DNA from 4 places in the Klenkia terrae genome. Region 2 is predicted to be linked to each of the others. Evidence: riboswitches for the same ligand, from Rfam matches in the RefSeq annotation. Region 2 holds a riboswitch; each other region holds the start of a gene.
The links. A riboswitch is a leader RNA that binds a small molecule or an ion and turns the genes downstream of it on or off. The one in region 2 is predicted to bind cobalamin.

Region 1 (5,084 bases), on a different contig from region 2:
CCGACGGCTGGCCGCCGCCGACGACGCGCTCGCCCGCTGCCCGGATTCTCAGGCGCACTGCCAGTCCGAGTGTGCGCTCCGCCTGAGCCCGGACGCCGTGCGGAGCTGACCGCACGGCAGTGAGCCACCACCTGGCGCCAGGTCATGAGCGTCCGGGGGTGGTCGGCGCGGTACCGGTGGGGAGCGCCGCGAGCAGAGCTTCGGTGTCCCGGGGCAGCGGCCCCTCGGGGAGCAGCCCGAGCTGATGCAGCCGGGCACCGACGGAGAGCGCCCACGGTCGGTCCAAGCGGGCCCGGGCGAGCAGGGCGTCGTCGCCGAGGACGGGCTCGGGCTCGCCCTGCACCACCCGGCCGTCCACGACCACCGCGACCTCGTCGGCCCACCCCAGCGCCAGGTCGACGTCGTGCGTGCTCATCACCACCGTCGAGCCCCGGCGCTGCAGGCGGTCGAGGGCGGCGAGGGCCTCGGTCACCGCGGAGGGGTCCAACCCGGCGGTGGGCTCGTCGAGCAGCAGCACCCGTGGGCGCATCGCCACCGCACCGGCGATGGCCACCCGCTTGCGTTCCCCGTAGGACAGTTGGTGGGTGGGCCGAGCAGCCAGCCCCGTGACGGCGAGCAGCTCGAGGGCCTCGACGACCCGCGCACGGACCTCGTCCTCGGCCAGGTCCATGTTCAGCGGGCCGAAGGAGACGTCCTGCGCGACCGAGGCGCTGAAGAGCTGGTCGTCGGGGTCCTGCAGCACCAGCTGGACCTGCTGGCGGTGTGCCTGCAGTCCGCGGCGGGTGTGCTCCAGGGCTGCGTCGTCCAGGCTGATCCGGCCCGAGGCCGGGACGAGGGCGCCGGACAGGCAGCGCAGCAGGGTGGTCTTGCCCGAGCCGTTGGCACCCAGCACCGCCAGCCGTCGCCCCTCCGGCACGGCCAGCGACGCCCGGTCCAGCACCCTGCTGCCCCGGGAGTAGCCGACCACCACGTCGGTCGCCGCCAGCCGTCCGCCGCTCACGACAGGACCACGGTGAGCCCGCACAGGACGGTCAGCCCGAGCACGGTGCCGGCCAGGAACGACCGGGAGGACGGCAGCACCTCGGGCAGCACGCGCAGGTCGGTGGTCATGCCGCGGCCGGCCAGGCCTCCCTGCAGCCGGCGAGCCCGGTCCCAGGAGCGGGTGAGCACGGCGGCGGCCAGGAGGCCGGAGGACCGGTAGCTGCGCCGGGCCGTGGAGTACCCGAGTCGGGACGTCTGCGCCTCGCGGATCGTGCGCATGCTGATCAGGAGGACGAACAGCAGTCGGTAGATCATCGACGCCACCTCCACGACCGCGGCGGGCACCCGGGCCCGGCGCAGCGCCGGCAGCAGGTCCGACACCGGGGTGGTGGTGGCCAGCAGCATGACCGCGGCGCCGCCGGCCAGCGCATGCCCGACCAGCGCACCTCCGGTCGCCGCTGCATCCGGCGCCCAGCCGATGCCGTCGGTGGACACCTGCACGACCGCGGTGACGGCGCCGACGGCGACGAAGGCCAGCGGCAGGCGCACCGCCCGCGCGAACACCCGGGCCGGGACCCGCGCCGGGCCCAGGGCCAGGCCGACAGCTGTGAGCCCGACCAGCAGGGAGCCCGGCCAGACCGGGAGCACCAGGGCGCACAGCACCAACCCCAGGGTCAGCAGCAGCTTGTCCCCGACCGCCCGGGGCCGCCAGGTGCTGGCCCAGGCTGCGTCGTCGACGGCCAGGCCGGTCACGGGGTGGTGTCGGCGGGCCCGCTGGTCGGTGCCTCGGCCGTCGCTCGGGACCGCCGCCCGCGCAACCGGCCCAGCACATACCCCAGGACGCCGCCGCCGAGCGCGGCCTGCAGGGCGAACAGCCCGGACTCGACCTCGCTGGAACCGGGGGAGAAGACGGAGTCGAACCACGGCTCGTAGCCCGGGTTGCTGGCCTGGATCTCCGCGGTGGCCACGCTGTCGGTCCCGGCGTAGTCGCTGGGGGCGCCCAACACCAGCGGCAGGGCGAACAGCGCCACGACGGACGCGACCAGGGCGAGGGTGACCCACGTACGCCGGGTCATCGGGTCGCCTCGTCGGTGGGCTGCGGCCGCAGGACACCCAGCCGCTCCAGCTCCGGGCGGGCGTTGACGGTCAGCACACGGAACAGCAGCACGCCCAGGAACCCCTCGGCGACGGCCAGCGGCACCTGGGTGACGGCGAAGACCCCGAGGAACTTCACCGCGGCACCGAGGAAGCCGCTCTCGGCGTCGGGGAAGGCCAGTGCGAGCTGCAGCGAGGTCGTCACGTAGGTCGACAGGTCCGCGATCATCATGCCCGCGAACACCCCGACCAGCAGGTTGCCCGAGGCGCGGCGGGCCAGCCGATAGGTGCCGTACCCCGCCCACGGTCCGACGACGGCCATGGAGAAGGCGTTGGCCCCCAGGGTGGTGAGTCCGCCGTGGGCCAGCAGGAGGGCCTGGAACAGCAGCACCACCGTGCCCAGCAAGGCCATCACCGGTGGCCGGAAGAGGATCGCGCCCACCCCGGTGCCGGTGGGGTGCGACGACGAGCCCGTCACCGAGGGCAGCTTGATCGCGCTGAGCACGAACGTGAAGGCACCCGCGGCGCCCAGCAGCAGCGTGGACTCCGGGTTCTCCCTCACCTCCTTGACCACGGCGCGTGCCCCGTGGACGACGAAGGGCGCCGCGGCGATGGTCCAGCCGATCGCGTGGGCAGGGGGCAGGAAGCCCTCAGCGATGTGCACGGAGCACCACAGCCGGGGCGAGCAGGGCAGGAGTCAGCACGGGGTCGGTCCTCTCCCGGGTGTCCACGCCCGGAATCGCAGGGACGACGGCTGGAGTCTCCTGGCTCCCGGATCGGCACCCGTCCCCGACCTTCCCGGCCCAGGGCCAGTGGTCGAGCGTGGGGACGGACTCCCCGGACACAGTGGCGGGACCGCGCCGGGATCGCACCGGGCTTCCTCCACTGCCGTCGTGGTCACCACAGCACACCACACCCGCCACCACCCGGACAGGGCCCGGGTGCTGCTCGAACGGTTGTGCAGATACGTGCTCAGCAGGTTGGTCAGGCCCCGTCGGGCCACGGAGCGAGCGGGTCAGCTGCTCGAGGGATGAGGCTGCATGTCGGGCTCGGTGGCACCCCGGTCGTCCACACCGACTTCACTGAGGTCGCAACCCTTGAGATCGGACTCGCCGAGCCCGGTGCACTGCTCAGCACCGGACCTGCCCCGGGGGTCAGCGGCAGCAGGCGTCGGCGCCTTCGGGTGTGAGGGCGGCGAGGGTGGCGAGGGTCTTGACGGGGCCGGCGAGGGCTTCGCAGCACAGGGCGTAGACGTTGCTGCGGCCGCGGGGGGTGACGGTGACCAGGCCTTCCTCGCGGAGGGGGGCGAGGTGGTGGCTGACGAGGGTCTGGCCCATGCCGCTGGCGTCGGTGAGTTCGCGGACGGTGGCCGGCCCTTCGGCGAGCAGGAGGACCAGGTGCAGTCGGTTGGGGTCGCCCAGGGCCTTGAGCTGGGGGGCGAGCAGGCGTGCGCGGTCGGCGGGTGAGGTGAGCTCGTCGACACCGAGCAGGCGCACGTCCAGGTCCTGGGTCACGCACCGAGTATTGCACCTGTTGTTGTCAACAGCATCCGCTGTTACGTTCGGTTCATGAGCGCACCCACCACCGCAGACCTCCCTGTCGTCGTCATCGGTGCCGGCCCGGTCGGGCTGGCCGCCGCCGCGCACCTGCTCGAGCGCGGCCTGGAGCCGCTGGTGCTGGAAGCCGGTGACCGGCCGGGAGCGGCGGTGGCGCGGTGGGGGCACGTGCGGTTGTTCTCCCCGTGGGAGTACGACGTGGATGCCGCCGCGGCCCGGCTGCTGGAGCGCACCGGGTGGGAGTCCCCGGCCGCCGATGAGCTGCCCACCGGCGCCGAGCTGGTCGAGAACTACCTGGCCCCGCTGGCAGCCACCCCGGAGCTGGCGCCGCGGATCCGCACGGGCGTGCGCGTGGAGGCGGTGTCCCGGGTCGGGGTGGACAAGACCCGCGGCCTGGGCCGGGAGGGCCGGCCCTACCTGGTTCGCACGGTCCGCGACGGGATCGTCGTCGACCTGACCGCCCGGGCGGTCATCGACACCTCGGGTACGTGGGGTCAGCGCAACCCGCTGGGTGCCTCCGGGCTGCCGGCGGTGGGGGAGTCGGCGGCCGAGCGGTGGTTGGTCGGGCCGCTGCCCGACGTGCTGGGCCGGGACCGGGCCCGGTTCGCCGGCCGGCACACCCTGGTCGTCGGGATGGGGCACTCGGCGGCGAACACGCTGCTGGCCCTGACCCGGCTGCAGGGTGAGGAGCCGGGGACGGAGATCAGCTGGGCGATCCGGGGCCGGTCGCCGGCCCGGTTGTACGGGGGTGGGGACTCCGATGGCCTGCCCGCCCGCGGTCTGCTGGGCTCGGACCTGAAGGCGGCCGTGGCGACCGGCGCGATCACCCTGCACCGGGAGGTCACGATCACCGAACTGACCCCGGCCGGGGACCAGGTCGTCGTGCGCGGCATCGGCCGGGACCAGGCGCCGCTGGCACTGACGGTGGACGCGGTAGCTGCTGCGACCGGTTTCCGGCCCGACCTGGGGATGCTGCGGGAGCTGCGGCTGGACCTGGATCCCGGGGTGGAGTCCTCGTCCCGGTTGGCGCCGTTGATCGACCCGGACTTCCACTCCTGCGGCACGGTGCCCCCGCACGGGTACCGCGAGCTGACCCACCCTGATGACGGGTTCTTCCTGGCCGGGATGAAGTCCTACGGCCGGGCCCCGACGTTCCTGCTGGCCACCGGCTACGAGCAGGTGCGCTCCATCGCCGCCGCGCTGGCCGGGGACACCGCCGGCGCCGATGACGTGCAGCTGCACCTGCCCTCGACCGGGGTGTGCTCGACGGATCTGGGGGAGCGGGTCGACGCCGAGCTCGGCTTCGCCACCGGCACCGAGCACGGCCGCTCCGGCGACGAACTCGAGGTCCAGGTGCCTGCGGCCTCGTGCTGCGGCACCGCTCCGGCCCAGCCCGAGACCGCGCAAGCCGGCGCCCGCAGCTGACCGGGCACATCTCCGCCGTCGGCGGCC
Region 2 (5,084 bases):
CAGCCAGCGCAGGGACCGCGCCGGGCCGGGGTGCACCGGGCGGTCCAGCACCCGGACCGTGCCGGCGTCGGGTGCCTCCAGGCCGAGCAGCAGCCGCAGCAGCGTCGTCTTGCCGGCACCCGAGCTGCCGACCAGGGCCAGGTGCCGGCCGGTCGGCACGGCGAGGTCGACGCCGTCCAGCGCCCGGACCCCGGGGTACCCGCGCACCAGCCCGCGCAGCTCGATCACGCGAGCTCCCCGGCCCGCGCGGCGGCGACGAGGTCCCGGGTCAGCGGGTGCCGGGGGTCGGCGAGCAGGTCCGCCGGGCGGCCCTCCTCGACCACGACGCCGTCCTCGAGCACCAGCACCCGGGTGCACAGCCGGGCCACCACGGCCAGGTCGTGGCTGACCAGCACCAGCGCCGGGGCGAGCGCGTCCAGCAGGTCCAGCACGGCGGCCTGGCCCACGGTGTCCAGCGCGGTGGTCGGCTCGTCGGCGACCAGCAGCCGCGGGTCGCCGGCCAGCGCCAGGGCCAGCGCGACCCGCTGCCGCTGCCCGCCGGACAGCGTCGCGGGCCACGCGCGGAGGGTGCCCGGCGGCAGGCCGAGCCGGTCCAGCACACCGGCCGCGTGCTCCCGGGCGGCGGCGCGGGACAGCCCGCGCAGCCGGCGCAGCGGCCCGGTCAGCTGGGCGCCGACCCTGGCGAGGGGGTCCAGGGCGGTGGCGCCGTCCTGGAACACCGCGCCGGCCCGGCCGGCCACCTGCACCGAGCCGGTGGTGGTCAGCCCGGCCGGGAGCTCGTCGAGCAGCGCGGCCACCAGCAGGGACTTGCCCGAGCCCGAGGCACCCACCAGCCCGACCCGCTCGCCGTCGGCCACCGCCAGGTCGACGGGGCCGGCCAGCCGGCGGTCGCCGGCCGCGACCGTGAGCCCGCTGACCCGGGCGACCACGCCGGTCAGGAGACCGCGGTGTCGACGGTGATGATCGACCGCTCCCACGGGTCCGCGGCCAGCCCGCTCACCCGGTCGGCGACGCCGAACCGGGTGCGGTCGTGGACCACCGGGACGACGGCGTCGGACCCCAGCACGGTGCGCTCCACGGCGAGCGCGACCTGGTTGCGGGCCGCGACGTCGGTCAGCTGCGACCCGGCGGCGAGCTCGGCGTCCACCGCGGGGTCGCAGAACTGCGACAGGTCGTACCCGCCGGCGCAGCCGAAGTCCGAGGCCAGGTAGGACAGCGGGTCGGCGGTGTCCTGGCCGTAGGACCGGCTCATCAGCACCGCGTCGTAGCGGCCGTCGAGGTAGTCGGCCTCCATGTCGGAGTACAGGCCCACCTGCAGGTCGACGGTGAACCCGGCGGTGCGCAGCGCGTCGGCGACCGCGGCGGCCACCTCGGGCATCTCGGCGCGGTCGGAGAACGTGGCCAGGCTGACCGCCTGCCCGCTCGCCGGCACGGCCGACGGGTAGGTGGGCGGCTGCCGGTCCGCGGCCCAGGTCGAGGTGGGCCCGAACAGGCCCTGCGGCGGGTCGGCCTGGCCCTCGTAGAGCGTGCCGGCGACGTCCAGGCCGGCCACCGCCTGCCGGGCGGTCTCGCGCAGCCCGGGGTCGGCGAAAACCGGCGAGGTGGTGGTCAGGTGCAGCGAGACGGTGCGCGGCAGCGGCACCGACTGCAGCCGGTGACCCGACCCGAGGCCGTCGACCTGGGAGACCGGAACGGCCTGGGCGACGTCGACCTCGTCGGCGCGCAGGGCCGCTGTCCGGCCGGTGCCGTCGGACAGGAAGGTGACGTCCACGCCGTCGGCGGCCGGGGCGCCGCCCCAGTAGTCGGGGTCGGCGTCCAGGGTCGCCCCGCTGGTGCCGGTGACCGCGGTCAGCTCGTAGGGGCCGGTGCCGGTGCCCACCAGGTCCGGGGACGACGGGTCGGCGTACGCGCCGGGGGAGAGCACCACCAGCTCCGGCGAGGTCAGCCGCTGCGGCAGCACCGGGTCGGGTGCGGCGGTGGCGAGGGTCAGGGTGTCCTCGTCGGCCGCGGCGACGGTCAGCTCCACGCCGGACAGCGCCCGCGGGCTGGGGTCGGCGTCCACCGCGTGCTGCAGGGACGCCGCCACCACGTCGGCGGTCATCGCCGTCCCGTCGTGGAAGGTGACGTCGTCGCGCAGGTCGAACTGCCAGGTGAGGTCGTCGACCTGGGTCCAGGAGGTGGCCAGCAGCGGCTCGGGTGCACCGGCCGGGTCCAGCCGGACCAGGGTCTCGGTGGCGCCCACGCCGTAGCCGATGACGGCGTCGTCGCTGTAGGGCGACAGCCCGGCGACCGGGGCGAAGGCGTAGGCCAGCCGGATCCGGTCGCCGTCCGCGGACGGCGAGGACCCGCCGCCGCAGGCGGTCAGGGTCAGCAGGGCGGCGATGCCCAGGGTGGTCCTCTTCACGGCTCTCTCCTCGCGAGCGGCGGGAGGTCCGCGACGCCGGGGGAGGGAACGGGCAGGGGTGACCCCGCCGTCGTCCGGACCCGCCCACGAGGTCGCCGACCGACCACGCGGGAGGCCGCGCGGCCGCATCTGGCAGGTCTTCGGACTCGCGGGCACGGGCACGGGTGCCCACCTACTGGCCGTCGCTTCCCAGGTCCGGGGACCCAGTGCTGATGACGGCGGTCGTTCCTGCTCACCGCTGCGGGGCAGTCCCGGACTCGCACCGGGTTCCCTCTTGCCCCGGCCGCCTCGCGGCGGCCGGACCAGCTGCGCCGCCCACCCTAGAGGCACACTGGCCCGGTGGCGGTCGAGGAGCTGGTGGCCGGTCTGCGGGCGGCCGGGTTGGCCGAGGTCGAGGACGGCACCCGGCGGCGCGCGGAGTACAGCTCCGACGCCTCCAACCACCGCGTGGTGCCGACCGCGGTGGCCTACCCGCGGGACGCCGACGAGGTGCTGGCCGCCCTGGCGGTGTGCCGCGAGCTCGCCGTCCCGCTGACGATGCGTGGCGGCGGCACCTCGATCGCCGGCAACGCGATCGGACCTGGCCTGGTGCTGGACACCTCCCGGCACCTCACCCGGCTGCAGGCGCTGGACCCCGACGCCCGCACCGCCGTCGTCCAGCCCGGCGTGGTGCTGGACCGGATCACCGACGCCGGTGCCCCGCACGGGCTGGCCTACGGCCCCGACCCGTCGACGCACTCCCGGGCCACCATCGGCGGCACGATCGGCAACAACGCCTGCGGCGCGCACGCGATGAGCCTCGGTCGGGCCGCCGACACGGTGGTCTCCCTGCAGGTGGCGACGGCGGCGGGCGAGGTGTTCGACGCCGGGCCCGGGTCCGCGGGCCCGGTCGACCTGTGGCCGGTGGTGGACGCCAACCTGGCCGCCGTCCGCACCGGGTCCGGGCGGTTCCGCCGGCAGGTGTCGGGCTACTCGCTGGAGCACCTGCTGCCCGAGCGCGGCCGGCACGTGGGCCGGTTCCTGGCCGGCTCGGAGGGCACCCTCGCCGTCCTGCTGCAGGCCACCGTCTCCCTGGCCGAGGTGCCGGCGGCCACCGCGCTGGTGGTGCTGGGCTACCCGGACATGCCGGCCGCCGCCGACGCCGTGCCCGGGCTGCTGCCGCACGCGCCCCGTGCGGTGGAGGGGATGGACGCCCGGCTGGTCGACGTCGTCCGCCGCCGCCGGGGGGCCGCCGCGGTGCCGGATCTGCCGCGCGGCGACGGCTGGCTGTTCGTCGAGGTCGCGGGGGAGTCGGCCGCGGCCGCCCAGGACGCCGCCCGCCGGCTGGTGGCCGACGCCGGGGCGCTGGACTCCTTGGTGGTCGGCGGCGCCGACGCGCTGCGGCTGTGGCGGATCCGGGAGGACGGCGCCGGGCTCGGCGGGCGCACCCCGGCCGGGGCGCCGGCCTGGCCCGGGTGGGAGGACGCCGCCGTCCCGCCGGAGCACCTGGGCGCCTACCTGCGCGACTTCCGCGGCCTGCTCGACGCGCACGGCCTGGACGCGCTGGTCTACGGCCACCTCGGCGACGGCTGCGTGCACGCCCGGATCGACTTCCCGCTGGCCGACCGGCCGCACGTGCTGCGCGAGTTCGTCGAGGCCGCCGCCGACGTGGTCGCCGGGTACGGCGGGTCGGTCTCCGGCGAGCACGGCGACGGCCGGGCCCGCAGCGAGCTGCTGCCGCGGATGTACGGCCCCGAGCTGCTGGCCGCGTTCGCCGCGGTCAAGCACGCCTTCGACCCGACCGGGCTGCTCAACCCCGGGGTGCTGGTCGACCCCGAACCCCTGGACGCCACCCTCCGGCTGCCCGCCGCGCACCCGCTGCCCAGCCGGGCCTTCCCGCTGACCTCGGACGCCGGCGACCTGTCGGTGGCCGCGCACCGCTGCGTCGGGGTGGGCCGCTGCCGCGCCGACGCCACGGCCACCGGCGGCGTCATGTGCCCGTCGTTCCTGGCCACCGGCGACGAGAAGGACTCCACCCGTGGCCGCGCCCGGGTGCTGCAGGAGGCGGCCAACGGCACGCTGGTCGGCGGGCTGGGCTCGCCGGAGGTGCTGGAGTCCCTGGACCTGTGCCTGTCCTGCAAGGGCTGCGCGGTGGACTGCCCGGCCGGGGTGGACATGGCCACCTACAAGGCCGAGGTGCTGCACGCCCGGTACCGACGCTGGTGGCGGCCGCGGTCGCACTGGTCGCTGGGCTGGCTGCCGCTGACCGCCCGGCTGGCCGCCCGCGCGCCCCGTCTGGTCAACGCGGTGCTGGGGACGGCGGCCGGGGGTGCACTGGCCCGGGCCGCCGGCGGCATCGACCGGGACCGCGAGCTGCCGCGGTTCGCCGACCAGACCTTCCGCGCCTGGTTCGCCCGCCGGGCGCCCGGCACCGGTGAGCCGGTCCTGCTGTTCGTCGACACGTTCACCGACCACTTCAGCCCCGAGGTCGGTCGGGCCGCGGTCGTCGTCCTCGAGGACGCCGGGTTCGCGGTCCGGGTCACCGAGCCGGTGTGCTGCGGGCTGACCTGGATCTCCACCGGCCAGCTGGACACCGCGCGCAGCCAGCTGGCCCGCACGGTGGCCGCGCTGGACCTGGGCGTGCCCGTGGTCGGGCTGGAGCCCTCGTGCACCGCCGTCCTGCGCGGGGACGCCGTCGAGC
Region 3 (5,084 bases), on a different contig from region 2:
AGATGACCGCCACCGGGTGGGGCGACCTTGTCGGTGTAGTCGGGCACGTTCGGATCCACGGTGAGCAGCGGGCCCAGCACGGCGACGAGCACCAGGGCAGCGAGCAGTCCCAGCCCGATCCGGGCGTCCCACCGGGCCAGCAGCCGCGGCCAGACCCCGATGACCGCGACCGGCTGGGGTGAGCCCGCTGGGGTGGGCCGGAGCATCGCGGGCAGCACGCTCATGCCGCCACCCTCGCGCGCAGTCGGGGGTCCAGCGCGGCCGCCAGCAGGTCCAGCGCCAGGCTGACCACCACGTAGAGCAGGACGGCGAGCAGGGTGAAGCCGGTGACCACCGGCATGTCCCGGCCGGTGATCGCCTCCACGGTGTACCGGCCGACCCCGGGCCAGGTGAACACCGTCTCCACGATCGGCGCCCCGCCCAGCAGCGCGGCACTGCCCAGCCCGATCAGGGTCAGGTACGGCGGCAGCGCGTTGGGCAGTTCGTGGACGACGAGGCGGCGGGCGGGGCCGGCACCCCGGGCCCGGCTGACCCGCAGGTGCGCGGCGCCGCGTGCCTCCAGCAGACCCGCACGCAATACCCGGGACCAGCTGGCTGCTGCCCCCAGCGACAGCACCAGCGCCGGCAGGAAGGCCGTGCTCCAGGTGCCGTCGGCGATGACCCGACCCAGCCCTGCCCGGACGACCAGCACATCCAGGACGACGACGCCGAGCAGGAACCCCGGCACCACCAGCACCGCGGTGGACAGCACCCGGGCGACGTGGTCGGGCCAGCCGCCGGGGCGGGCCGCGGCCAGCAACCCCAGCGCCAGGGACAGCACGACGGCGAGCCCGAGGGCCGAGACCGCGAGGATCGCCGTCGCGGGCAGCCGGTCGACCAGCTCGGTGGTCACCGGCCGCCCGGTCCGCCAGCTCACCCCGAGGTCGCCCCGGGTGAGGTCGGTGAGCCAGTCCCAGAACCGCAGCGGCAGGGGCTGGTCCACGCCCAGCTCGGCGCGGACCTGGGCCACGGCCGTCGGCGTGGGGTCCTGCACGCCGCGGGCGGACAGCACCCGGCGGGCGGGGTCGCCGGGGGCGGCGACCAGCAGTGCGAAGGTGAGGATCGCACCGCCGGCCGCCGTCCCCAGGGCCTGACCCAGCCGCCGCAGGGCGGCGCGGGTCACGCCGCGGCGGGTGCGGTGTCCGCGGTCACCCACAGGTTGCTGATCGGGGTCTCGTACCCCGACCACGCCTGGTTGCTGACCACCGCGGGCAGTCGCAACACGGTGGCCGCGAAGTAGCCCTGGTCGTGGATGACGGTCTGGATGCGCTCGAGCAGGTCGGTGCGCTCGGCGTCGTCGAAGCTGACCGACAGCCGGGCGACCAGGTCGTCCAGGGTGGCGTCGGAGACCCCGCCGTAGTTCTCGCTGCCCCCGGTGACCAGCCCGTCGGTGAGTCCCTCGACCGGGCTGCCACCGAAGGAGACCAGGGAGTCCCCGACGATCGCGGCGTCCCAGTCGCTGCCCTCGCGGGCGGCGGTGACGTCGTCGACCTGGCTGACCTGCACGTCGATCCCGACCTCGCCCAGCTGCACCTGCAGGGCCTCGGCCAGGGTGGTCGAGTCCGGCTGCTGCGGGTAGCTCAGCAGCCGCAGGGTCAGCGGGACGCCGTCCCTGGTGCGGGTGCCGTCGGCGCCGGCGCCGGCGCCGGCGGTCCAGCCTGCGGCCTCGAGCTGGTCGGCGGCGGCGTCGAGGTCGGTCTCCTGGGTGTCCACGGCGTAGGGCAGGGACGGGGCGAAGACGCTGGTCGCGGTGTCGGCCAGTCCGTCCAGTACATCCTCGACCAGGGCCCGGTAGTCCACCGCCAGCAGCGCGGCGGTGCGGACGGCGGGGTCGTCCCAGCCGGGGGAGCGGGTGTTGAAGCTCAACGAGAAGGTCGAGCCGGTGGGCTCCCCGGTCACCCAGACCGCATCGTCGCGGCCCTCCAGGGTCTGCTCGATCGCGGTCGGCATGTACAGCGCGAGGTCGGCCTCCCCGGTCTGCACCGCCTGCACCCGCGAGCTGGCCTCGGGCACGAACTTCACCGTCAGCGCACTCAGCGCCGGGGTGCCACCCCAGTAGCCCGCCACCGGGACCAGCTCGGCGGCCTGGTCGTCCAGGCTCTGCACCGCGTAGGGCCCGGTGTACAGGTCGGCGTCCACCAGCGCCGAGGGGGCGTCGCCGGCGGCCAGGTGGTCCTCGTAGCCGGCGACGTCGAACACCGGCACCATCGACTCGTCGGCGAACACGCTGGCCAGGGTCGGCACCGGCCGCGAGGTGGTCACCGTGACCTCGTCCTGCCCCGTCACCTCCGCCGAGGCGAGCGCCGAGGCGCTGGCGAAGCTGTCGACGTTCTCCGCCGTCCAGGTCAGCAGATCGGCCAGGGCCCGGGCGTCGAAGCCGGCGCCGTCGGTGAACGCCACGCCCTCGTTGAGCGTCAGCGTCCAGGTGGTGTCATCGGTGCTCTGCAGGTCCGACAGCACCCATGGCTCCGGGGTGCCCTCGCGGGTCGGGCGCATCAGCAACTCGACGTAGCCGAACTCCGGGCCCCAGAAGGCGTTCTCCAGCGGGTCGAGGTCGTCGATGGCGAAGCTGGTCGCGATCGTCAACGTGGCCGGGGCCTCGGGGTCCGCGGCGGCGTCACCTCCGCCGCCGGTGGTCGCGCAGGCGCTCAACGCCAGTGCGGCGATGGACAGGGCGGTCACGGGCCGGACCTTCGTGGACAGGACAGCACGCAGCGTCATCAGATGTCTCCGCCAGCACCTCGTGGATGACTCCCGATGCCGTGGCCGGTCTCCTGGCTGACAGGTGTCGGTCTCACCCCGCCTTCCCGGACCGCCGACGTGCGGGTCCAGTGGCTGCCTCGGCCCCACGAGTGGGCGAAGGCGAGGAGCGAGACCACCTGATCACAGTGGCGAGGGCCGCGCCGGCATCACACCGGCTTCCCGAGCACCACGGCGGGCGGAACTCGCGAGCCCGCTGGTGCGGGCTCGCTCCCTCAGTCGCCCGAGCCGGACCAGGGGTTCCGAGACCCCCCAGCCGTGACCTCATCGTTATCTCGGGCGAGTCTGCCGACAGCTCGGCCTCGGTGCCCGGCGACGAGACCTGTGCCCACCGGTCCGTGCCCTCCGGGCATCAGGCTCGGCGGCGGGGCTCGGCGTGGCTGACCATGGCGGCCACGAGGTCGGCCCGGGCCCGGGCGACCCGCGAACGGATGGTGCCGACGGGGCAGCCGATGACCTCGGCTGCCTCGCTGTAGGGAAGCCCCAGCAGTTGGGTGAGCACGAAGGCTTCCCGCCGTTGCGGCTCCAGCCGATCCAGGGCATCACGGGCGGCCACCGTGCCGCCGACCTCGTCGGTGACGGCGGGGTGCTCGCCCAGCAGGGACTCCACCTCCTGGCCACCCCCGACGAACACGAGCCTGCGCCGCTGCTTGTAGCGCAGGTGGTCGGCGCACACCCGGCGGGCGATCGACAGCAACCAGGTGCGCAGACTCGACCGGCCCTGGAACCCGGCCAACGCAGGGATGGCCCGCAGGTACGTCTCCTGGGTGAGGTCGTCGGCCGCTTGCCTGTCCACCAGCCGCGAGCACAACCGCCACACGTCGGTCTGCGTGGCGCGCACGAGCGCGGCGGTGGCCGCGACGTCACCCCCCGCGGCCCGCGCCGCCCACACCTCGAGCTGGTCCACGTCCATCCCGTCGAAGTCGGTGAGCGGCGGAACTCAGCCGCCCCCTGCGACGACTACTGAACCATGGACTGCTCGTCGTTCCGTGAATCGCTGTCGGCCCGGATGGACGGCGAGGCCGGTGACCTCCCCCACCGTTGGGTCGAGGAGCACCTGAGCGGTTGCCTGGCTTGCCAGGGATGGTCCGATGCCGCCGTCGAGGCGACCCGCCGGGTCCGGATGGCTCCCGCCGTACCGGTCCCGGACCTCACGATGGCGGTCCTGACCCGGCTGCCCGAGATGGCGGGCCGCGCAGGTCGGTCCAGGTCGTGGGCGTCGACCACGCTGCGCCTGGCCCTCCTGGCCGTCGGGGCTGGGCAGACGGCGCTGAGCCTCCCGGCGCTCCTCGGGGGGGCGGGCACCATGTCGGCCCCGATGCACGTCGCCCACGAGAGCGGCGCCTGGAATGCCGCGCTCGCCTTCGCCTTCGTCGTCGTCGCGGGCCTGCCCAGGCTGGCGGCAGGCGCCTTGCCGCTGCTCGGGTTCTTCACCTCGGTGCTCACCTTCGTCACCGTGCGGGACCTCCTGGCCAGCCAGGTGGGTACTGGTCGTGCCGCCGGGCACCTGCTCCTGCTGGCCGGGACCCTGCTGGTGGCAGCGCTGGCGTGGCACGGGCGTCCACGCGCTTCGGTGCGGTCCGCGGCCGTCGCCCGAGCCCGGTGGCCGGAGCAGCGCTCGCGTGCACCCCGGTGGGTCCTCCGCACCACGGAGGCCCCCGTCCCCCTGCGTCGGGAGCACCAGGTGCAGACGTGAGGATGGGTCCTCCGGGCCGTCTGGGCGGGCTCTCCCCGACGTAGCCCGCCGGGGGGCGCCTGGCCGGGACCCCCGACGCGTGCCCCGCGGCCCGGAGGGGCACAGCTACGACTGAACACCCCACACACCTCCCTCACCACAGAACGAGGCACAGACCGATGCGCAGCACCCACCGGAGCCGCACCCTGCTGGGGGCCGCCCTGCTCAGCGCCTCCCTGCTGTTGGCCGGCTGCGGTACCCCGGCCAGCTCCCCGGACACGGGCGCCACCGCCGACGGCGGCGGCATGGCCGGGATGTCCATGCCACCGGCGCCGGCCACCCTCTCGGCACCCGACAACCCCTACGAGGGCCTCAACCTCGCCACCCCGTTCCAGAAGCCGACCTTCACGTTGACCGACCAGTCCGGTGCCGCGTACGACTTCGCGGCCCGCACCGGGGATGCGCCGACGTTGTTGTTCTTCGGCTACACGAACTGCCCCGACGTGTGCCCCACCACGATGGCCGACGTCGCGATCGCCCTGCAGACCGTGGACCCGGCGGTCGCCGAGCAGGTGCAGGTCGTCTTCGTGACCACCGACCCCGCGCGCGA
Region 4 (5,084 bases), on a different contig from region 2:
GAAGCCGGGCTCGACGGAGGGGTGGCTGGCGCCGTCGAACAGGCCCATCACGCCCTCGACCACGGCGACGTCGGCGCTGCGGGCGCCGTGCAGGAACAGCGGGACGATCCGGTCCTCGCCGACCAGCCAGTTGTCCAGGTTGCGGCCGGGCCGGCCGGCGGCGAGGCCGTGGTAGCCGGGGTCGATGTAGTCCGGGCCCACCTTGTGCGGCGAGACGGCCATGCCGCGGTCGGTCAGCGCGGCGATCAGCCCGGTCGCGATCGACGTCTTGCCGGCGCTGGAGGACGGCGCGGCCAGCACGATGCGCGGGATGGCGGTCACCACTCGATCCCCCGCTGGCCCTTCTGGCCGGCGTCCATCGGGTGCTTGACCTTGGTCATCTCCACGACCAGGTCGGCGGCCTCGACGAGCGCCGGGTGCGCGGTGCGCCCGGTGATGACGACGTGCTGGTTGCCGGGTCGGTCGCGCATCGTCTGCACGACGTCCTCGACGTCGACCCAGCCCCACTTCATCGGGTAGGTGAACTCGTCGAGCACGTAGAACCTGTGCGCCTCGGCGGCCAGGTCGCGCTTGATCTGCGCCCAGCCCTCGGCGGCGTCGGCGGCGTGGTCGACCTCCGAGCCGGCCCGGCGGGACCAGGACCAGCCCGAGCCCATCTTGTGCCAGACCACCGGCCCGCCCTGGCCGGTCTGCGCGTGCACCTCGCCCAGCGCGGTCAGCGCGTTCTCCTCGCCGACCTTCCACTTGGCGCTCTTGACGAACTGGTAGACCGCGATCGACCAGCCCTGGTTCCACGCCCGCATCGCCATCCCGAAGGCGGCGGTGGACTTGCCCTTCATCTCCCCGGTGTGCACCGCCAGCAGCGGCCGGTTGCGGCGCTGCCGGGTGGTGAGCCCGTCGACGGGGACCGCCGTCACCTGTCCCTGGGGCATGTCAGGCAGCCGCCTTCACGGTCGAGACGAGTTCCTGCGCGCCCAGTTCCTCCAGGCACAGCGTCTGCGCGCCCAGGTGGACGCCCAGGGTGTGCGCGAGGCCGAGCTTCACGAACCCGGACTCGCAGTCCACGACGACGCTCGCGGTGCCGGCGGCCTGCAGCAGCCCGGCGGCGCGGTGCGCCTGTGCGAGGTGGTCGGTGCCGCGCTCGCCGGTGGCCCGGCCGTCGGTGACCACGACCAGCAGCGGACGGCGGCGCGGGTCGCGCACCCGCTCCACCCGCAGCGTCTCGTGCGCCCGCAGCAGCCCGGCGGCGATCGGGGACCGGCCGCCGGTGGGCAGGTCGGTCAGCCGCGCGGCCGCGGCCTCCACCGACCAGGTCGGCGGCAGCGCGAGGACGGCGTCGGAGCCGCGGAAGGTGACCAGCCCGACCTTGTCCCGGCGCTGGTAGGCGTCGGTCAGCAGCGAGAGGACGGCGCCCTTCACCGCGGCCATCCGGGTGCGCGAGCCCATCGATCCCGAGGCGTCGACGACGAAGAGCACCAGGTTGCCCTCGCGGCCCTCCAGGTCGGCCTGCCGCAGGTCCTCCCGGGCCAGCCGCAGCCCGGGACCGGAGCGACCGCGGGCCAGCTGGTGCGGGGCGGCGGCGAGCACGGTGTCCACCAGGTGCAGCCGGGTCACGCTGCCCTCGGGACGGCGGGAGCCGACCACCCGGCCGCGCTCGCTGCGGGCCCGGGACCGTCGTCCGGCGACGCCGTCCCCGATGCCGGGGACCTCGAGCCGGCGGGCGCGGAACGCCTCGTCGGGCGCCACGGCGGCCCGCTCGGGCGCCGGTGCGGCCTCCGCGTGGGGGGCGTCGTCGGTCGGGGGCGAGGGATCCCCTCCCGAACCCTGGGCCGCGGACCCTTCGGTAGGGGCTCCCTCGCCTGCCTCGGAGGAGGGCTGGTCGGGGCCCTGGCCCGGATCCGGGGAGCCGCCGTCCGGGGAGCCGCCGTCCGGGGAGCCGCCGTCCGGGCCGCCGTCGCCCTCGGGGGCCGTGTCGTCCGGGTCGGGCTCGGGGTCGTCGGGGCGGGCGTCGTCCAGGGCCTGCTCGAGGGTGTCCTCGTCCAGGCCGGGGGCGTCGAAGGGGTTGCGGCGGCGGCGGTGCGGCAGGGCCAGGCGGGCGGCGACCCGGACGTCGTCCTCGGTCACGTCGGTGCGGCCCGACCAGGCGGCGTGCGCGATCGCGGCCCGGGCGGTGACGATGTCGGCGCGCAGGCCGTCGACGCCGAAGGCGGCGCAGACCGCGGTGACCTGGGACAGCGCGGCGTCGCCCAGCACCACCTGCGGCAGCAGGGCGCGGGCGGCGGCGATCCGGTCGGCCAGCGCCGTCTCCTCGCCGGCCCAGCGCGCCTCGAACCCGGCCGGGTCGGCGTCGGCGGCGAACCGGCGGCGCACGACCTCGGCGCGCAGGCCCGGCTCGCGCGGGGCGGCGACCTCGACGGTGAGCCCGAACCGGTCCAGCAGCTGGGGGCGGAGCTCGCCCTCCTCGGGGTTCATGGTGCCGACCAGCAGGAACCGGGCGGCGTGCTGCACCGAGACGCCCTCGCGCTCGACGTAGGCCCGGCCCAGCGCGGCGGCGTCCAGCAGCAGGTCGACCAGGTGGTCGTGCAGCAGGTTGACCTCGTCGACGTAGAGCACGCCGCGGTGCGCGGCCGCCAGCAGGCCGGGCTCGAAGCTCTTCACGCCCTCGGTCAGCGCGCGCTCGATGTCCAGCGAGCCGACCAGCCGGTCCTCCGAGGCACCGACCGGCAGCTCGACGAGCCGGGCCGGGCGGGTCTGCGCACCGGCGCCGGGCTCGTGCGGACCGTCCGGGCAGGCCGGGTCGGGCGCCGCGGGGTCGCAGCCGAACCGGCACCCGGGGACGACGTCGACCGGCGGCAGGACGGCGGCCAGCGCACGGACCGCCGTCGACTTGGCCGTGCCCTTCTCACCGCGCACCAGCACGCCGCCGACGGCGGGGGAGACGGCGTTGAGGAGCAGGGCCAGGCGCATGTCGTCCATGCCGACGACCGCGCTGAACGGGTAGACCACGGGTGCGCATCCTCTCCCCGGGTGTCCGCGCCCGGAGGTGGCAGGTGGCGACGGCCGCAGTTCCTGGCTCACCCCGGGGGGCTGACAGTGGCGGGACCGCGCCGGAGTCGCACCGGCTTCCTGCACTGCCGTCGCAGTTCGCCGCCAATGAGACCACGCCCGATGACTTGACGATTCGGAAAGTCGTCCGGCAGACTTTCCGACATGGAAAGAGACGATGCGGTGCGGGACCGGGCGGTGGCCGACCTGGCTGCCCTGCAGACCGACCGGGCGGCGCTGGCCGACCGGCTGCGGCAACCGGGGTGGTACGACCCGGCGCTGGGGGTGCTGGTCGGGGGCTTCTTCGCGACCTACTCCTTCGCCTTCCCGTGGCTCACCCTGGTCGCGGTGCCGGTCTTCCTCGGCGGGATCGCCCTGCTGGCCGCCGGCTACCGGCGGCACACCGGGCTGTGGGTGAACGGCTTCAACGGCGGACCGTCCACCAAGCCGGTCATCGCGGCCTGGGGCGCCGCGTGCCTGGTCCTGCTCGTCGTCGGGCCGGCGCTCGAGGTCGGGTTCGGCGTCCGGTACGCGATGGTGGTGACCGGCGTCGTCCTGGGTGTCGCGGCCGCGCTGCTCAGCCGCCGCTGGACGACGGTCTCCCAGCGCGAGCTGCGGGGCGAGCGATGAGCGCCGACCGGGACCGCGCCGCCGCCGACCTCGCCGCGCTCGACCGCGACCGGGCCGCGCTGGCCGACCGGGTGGCGCCCCCGCGCTGGTTCGGTCCGGCGATCGGGCTGCTGCTGTTCGCCTTCGTCTCCTCGAACGCGCTGGACTCCCCGTGGGTCACCGCGCCGGCCGTGCTGGTGTTCGGCCTGGGGATCGGGCTGCTCGTCGGGGTCTACCGGCGCTCCACCGGGGTGTGGGTGCACACCCCGCCCCGGGTGCTGGCCGGCTGGGCGGCGTTCGTCCTCGTGGTGCTCGTGCCGGCGTTCGCGCTCGGCGACGAGCGACCGTGGCTGTTCGTGGTGGCCGGCGCGGTGCTGGGGATCGCGGTCGCCGTCCTGTCCGCCCGGTGGACCCGGGCCTGGCAGCGCGAGCTGCGGGAGGGGGTGTGACCACCGTCGAGCCCCGCTTCGACCAAGTGGTGCACGCCCCGCCGCGGCTGCAGGTCTGCGGGCTGCTCGCCGCGGTGGACTCGATGGACTTCGCCGCCGTCCGCGACGCCGTCGGGGTGAGCGACTCGGTGCTGTCCAAGCACGTCAAGCAGCTCGAGGACGCCGGCTACGTGCGGGTCCGCAAGGCCACGGTGGCCTCCCGGCAGCGCACCTCGCTGTCGCTGTCGCCGGCCGGCCGGTCGGCCTTCACCGCGCACGTCGCCGAGCTCCGCCGGATCACCGGCGGCTGATCCGGTCCACCGGCCCTCGGGTCGGGTGGACCAGGGCCCGGCGGTACCGACGTCGGTAGACCCGCTGGGCCACCAGCAGCAGCGGGAACAGCGGTCGCCAGATCCCCGTCCCGGGGCGGGTCAGGGACCGCAGGGTCAGCCAGACCGCACCCTCGGCGTCCCGGTGCACGACGAAGGCCTCCTCGCCGGAGACGGGGTGCCCCGGGCGGGTGCCGTAGGCGAAGCCCCTGCGGTCGGGGGTGTCCACGACGGCCACCACCCGGATCGGCTCGCGCACGCGCAGGGGCCCGACCGCGGCGACGAGCACCAGGTCCGCACCGGTGGTGACCGGGCCGGGCGGGTGGACGGCGAAGCCGCTGCGGGGCTTGACCGCCCACCGCATCAGCGCACCCGCCGCGGTCCAGGCGTCGTCCCCCCGACCCACCAGCACGGTCTCCTCGTGCACCCGGGAACCGGGGGCGTCGGGGTCCCACCGGGCGTCGGCCGGGCGGGTCGCCCCCGGGAACGGGTACCCGAGGTCCGGGGCGGCAGGGTCCACGCCGCCATCCTGCCCGCGGTGACCTGGGTCCTGGTGCTTCAGTGGGCGGTGATGAACCGGCGGCTGCTCCTGGACTGGCTGGGTGTGCTGGCGGTCGCGGCGGCCCTGTCGGGGCTGCTCACCCTGCTCGGCGTGCCCTCGGCGACGCTCTTC

Region 1: another riboswitch for cobalamin. It lies ahead of UXQ13_RS08145 (energy-coupling factor ABC transporter permease); the one in region 2 lies ahead of UXQ13_RS17730 (ABC transporter substrate-binding protein).
Region 3: another riboswitch for cobalamin. It lies ahead of UXQ13_RS02630 (ABC transporter substrate-binding protein); the one in region 2 lies ahead of UXQ13_RS17730 (ABC transporter substrate-binding protein).
Region 4: another riboswitch for cobalamin. It lies ahead of UXQ13_RS00285 (putative cobaltochelatase); the one in region 2 lies ahead of UXQ13_RS17730 (ABC transporter substrate-binding protein).

Annotation. Positions count from the first base shown of each region.
Region 1 covers NZ_JBAPLV010000007.1:6,562-11,645, forward strand. Annotated here, with positions in the region: gene UXQ13_RS08125 (MerR family transcriptional regulator) at 1-109, shown strand, start outside; gene UXQ13_RS08130 (energy-coupling factor ABC transporter ATP-binding protein) at 143-1,000, opposite strand; gene cbiQ (cobalt ECF transporter T component CbiQ) at 997-1,734, opposite strand; gene UXQ13_RS08140 (energy-coupling factor ABC transporter substrate-binding protein) at 1,731-2,057, opposite strand; gene UXQ13_RS08145 (energy-coupling factor ABC transporter permease) at 2,054-2,740, opposite strand; cobalamin riboswitch at 2,812-2,984, opposite strand; gene UXQ13_RS08150 (ArsR/SmtB family transcription factor) at 3,231-3,590, opposite strand; gene UXQ13_RS08155 (FAD-dependent oxidoreductase) at 3,645-5,057, shown strand.
Region 2 covers NZ_JBAPLV010000022.1:10,929-16,012, reverse strand. Annotated here, with positions in the region: gene UXQ13_RS17740 (ATP-binding cassette domain-containing protein) at 1-228, opposite strand, end outside; gene UXQ13_RS17735 (ATP-binding cassette domain-containing protein) at 225-929, opposite strand; gene UXQ13_RS17730 (ABC transporter substrate-binding protein) at 935-2,404, opposite strand; cobalamin riboswitch at 2,531-2,713, opposite strand; gene UXQ13_RS17725 (FAD-binding and (Fe-S)-binding domain-containing protein) at 2,744-5,084, shown strand, end outside.
Region 3 covers NZ_JBAPLV010000002.1:125,119-130,202, forward strand. Annotated here, with positions in the region: gene UXQ13_RS02620 (ABC transporter permease) at 1-224, opposite strand, end outside; gene UXQ13_RS02625 (ABC transporter permease) at 221-1,162, opposite strand; gene UXQ13_RS02630 (ABC transporter substrate-binding protein) at 1,159-2,721, opposite strand; cobalamin riboswitch at 2,787-2,988, opposite strand; gene UXQ13_RS02635 (sigma-70 family RNA polymerase sigma factor) at 3,152-3,712, opposite strand; partial or broken gene UXQ13_RS02640 (zf-HC2 domain-containing protein) at 3,770-3,868, shown strand; gene UXQ13_RS02645 (hypothetical protein) at 4,118-4,495, shown strand; gene UXQ13_RS02650 (SCO family protein) at 4,654-5,084, shown strand, end outside.
Region 4 covers NZ_JBAPLV010000001.1:58,369-63,452, forward strand. Annotated here, with positions in the region: gene UXQ13_RS00275 (cobyrinic acid a,c-diamide synthase CobB) at 1-321, opposite strand, end outside; gene cobO (cob(I)yrinic acid a,c-diamide adenosyltransferase) at 318-932, opposite strand; gene UXQ13_RS00285 (putative cobaltochelatase) at 934-3,006, opposite strand; cobalamin riboswitch at 3,045-3,182, opposite strand; gene UXQ13_RS00290 (hypothetical protein) at 3,211-3,675, shown strand; gene UXQ13_RS00295 (hypothetical protein) at 3,672-4,103, shown strand; gene UXQ13_RS00300 (transcriptional regulator) at 4,100-4,393, shown strand; gene UXQ13_RS00305 (DUF1990 family protein) at 4,380-4,931, opposite strand; gene UXQ13_RS00310 (AbrB family transcriptional regulator) at 4,950-5,084, shown strand, end outside.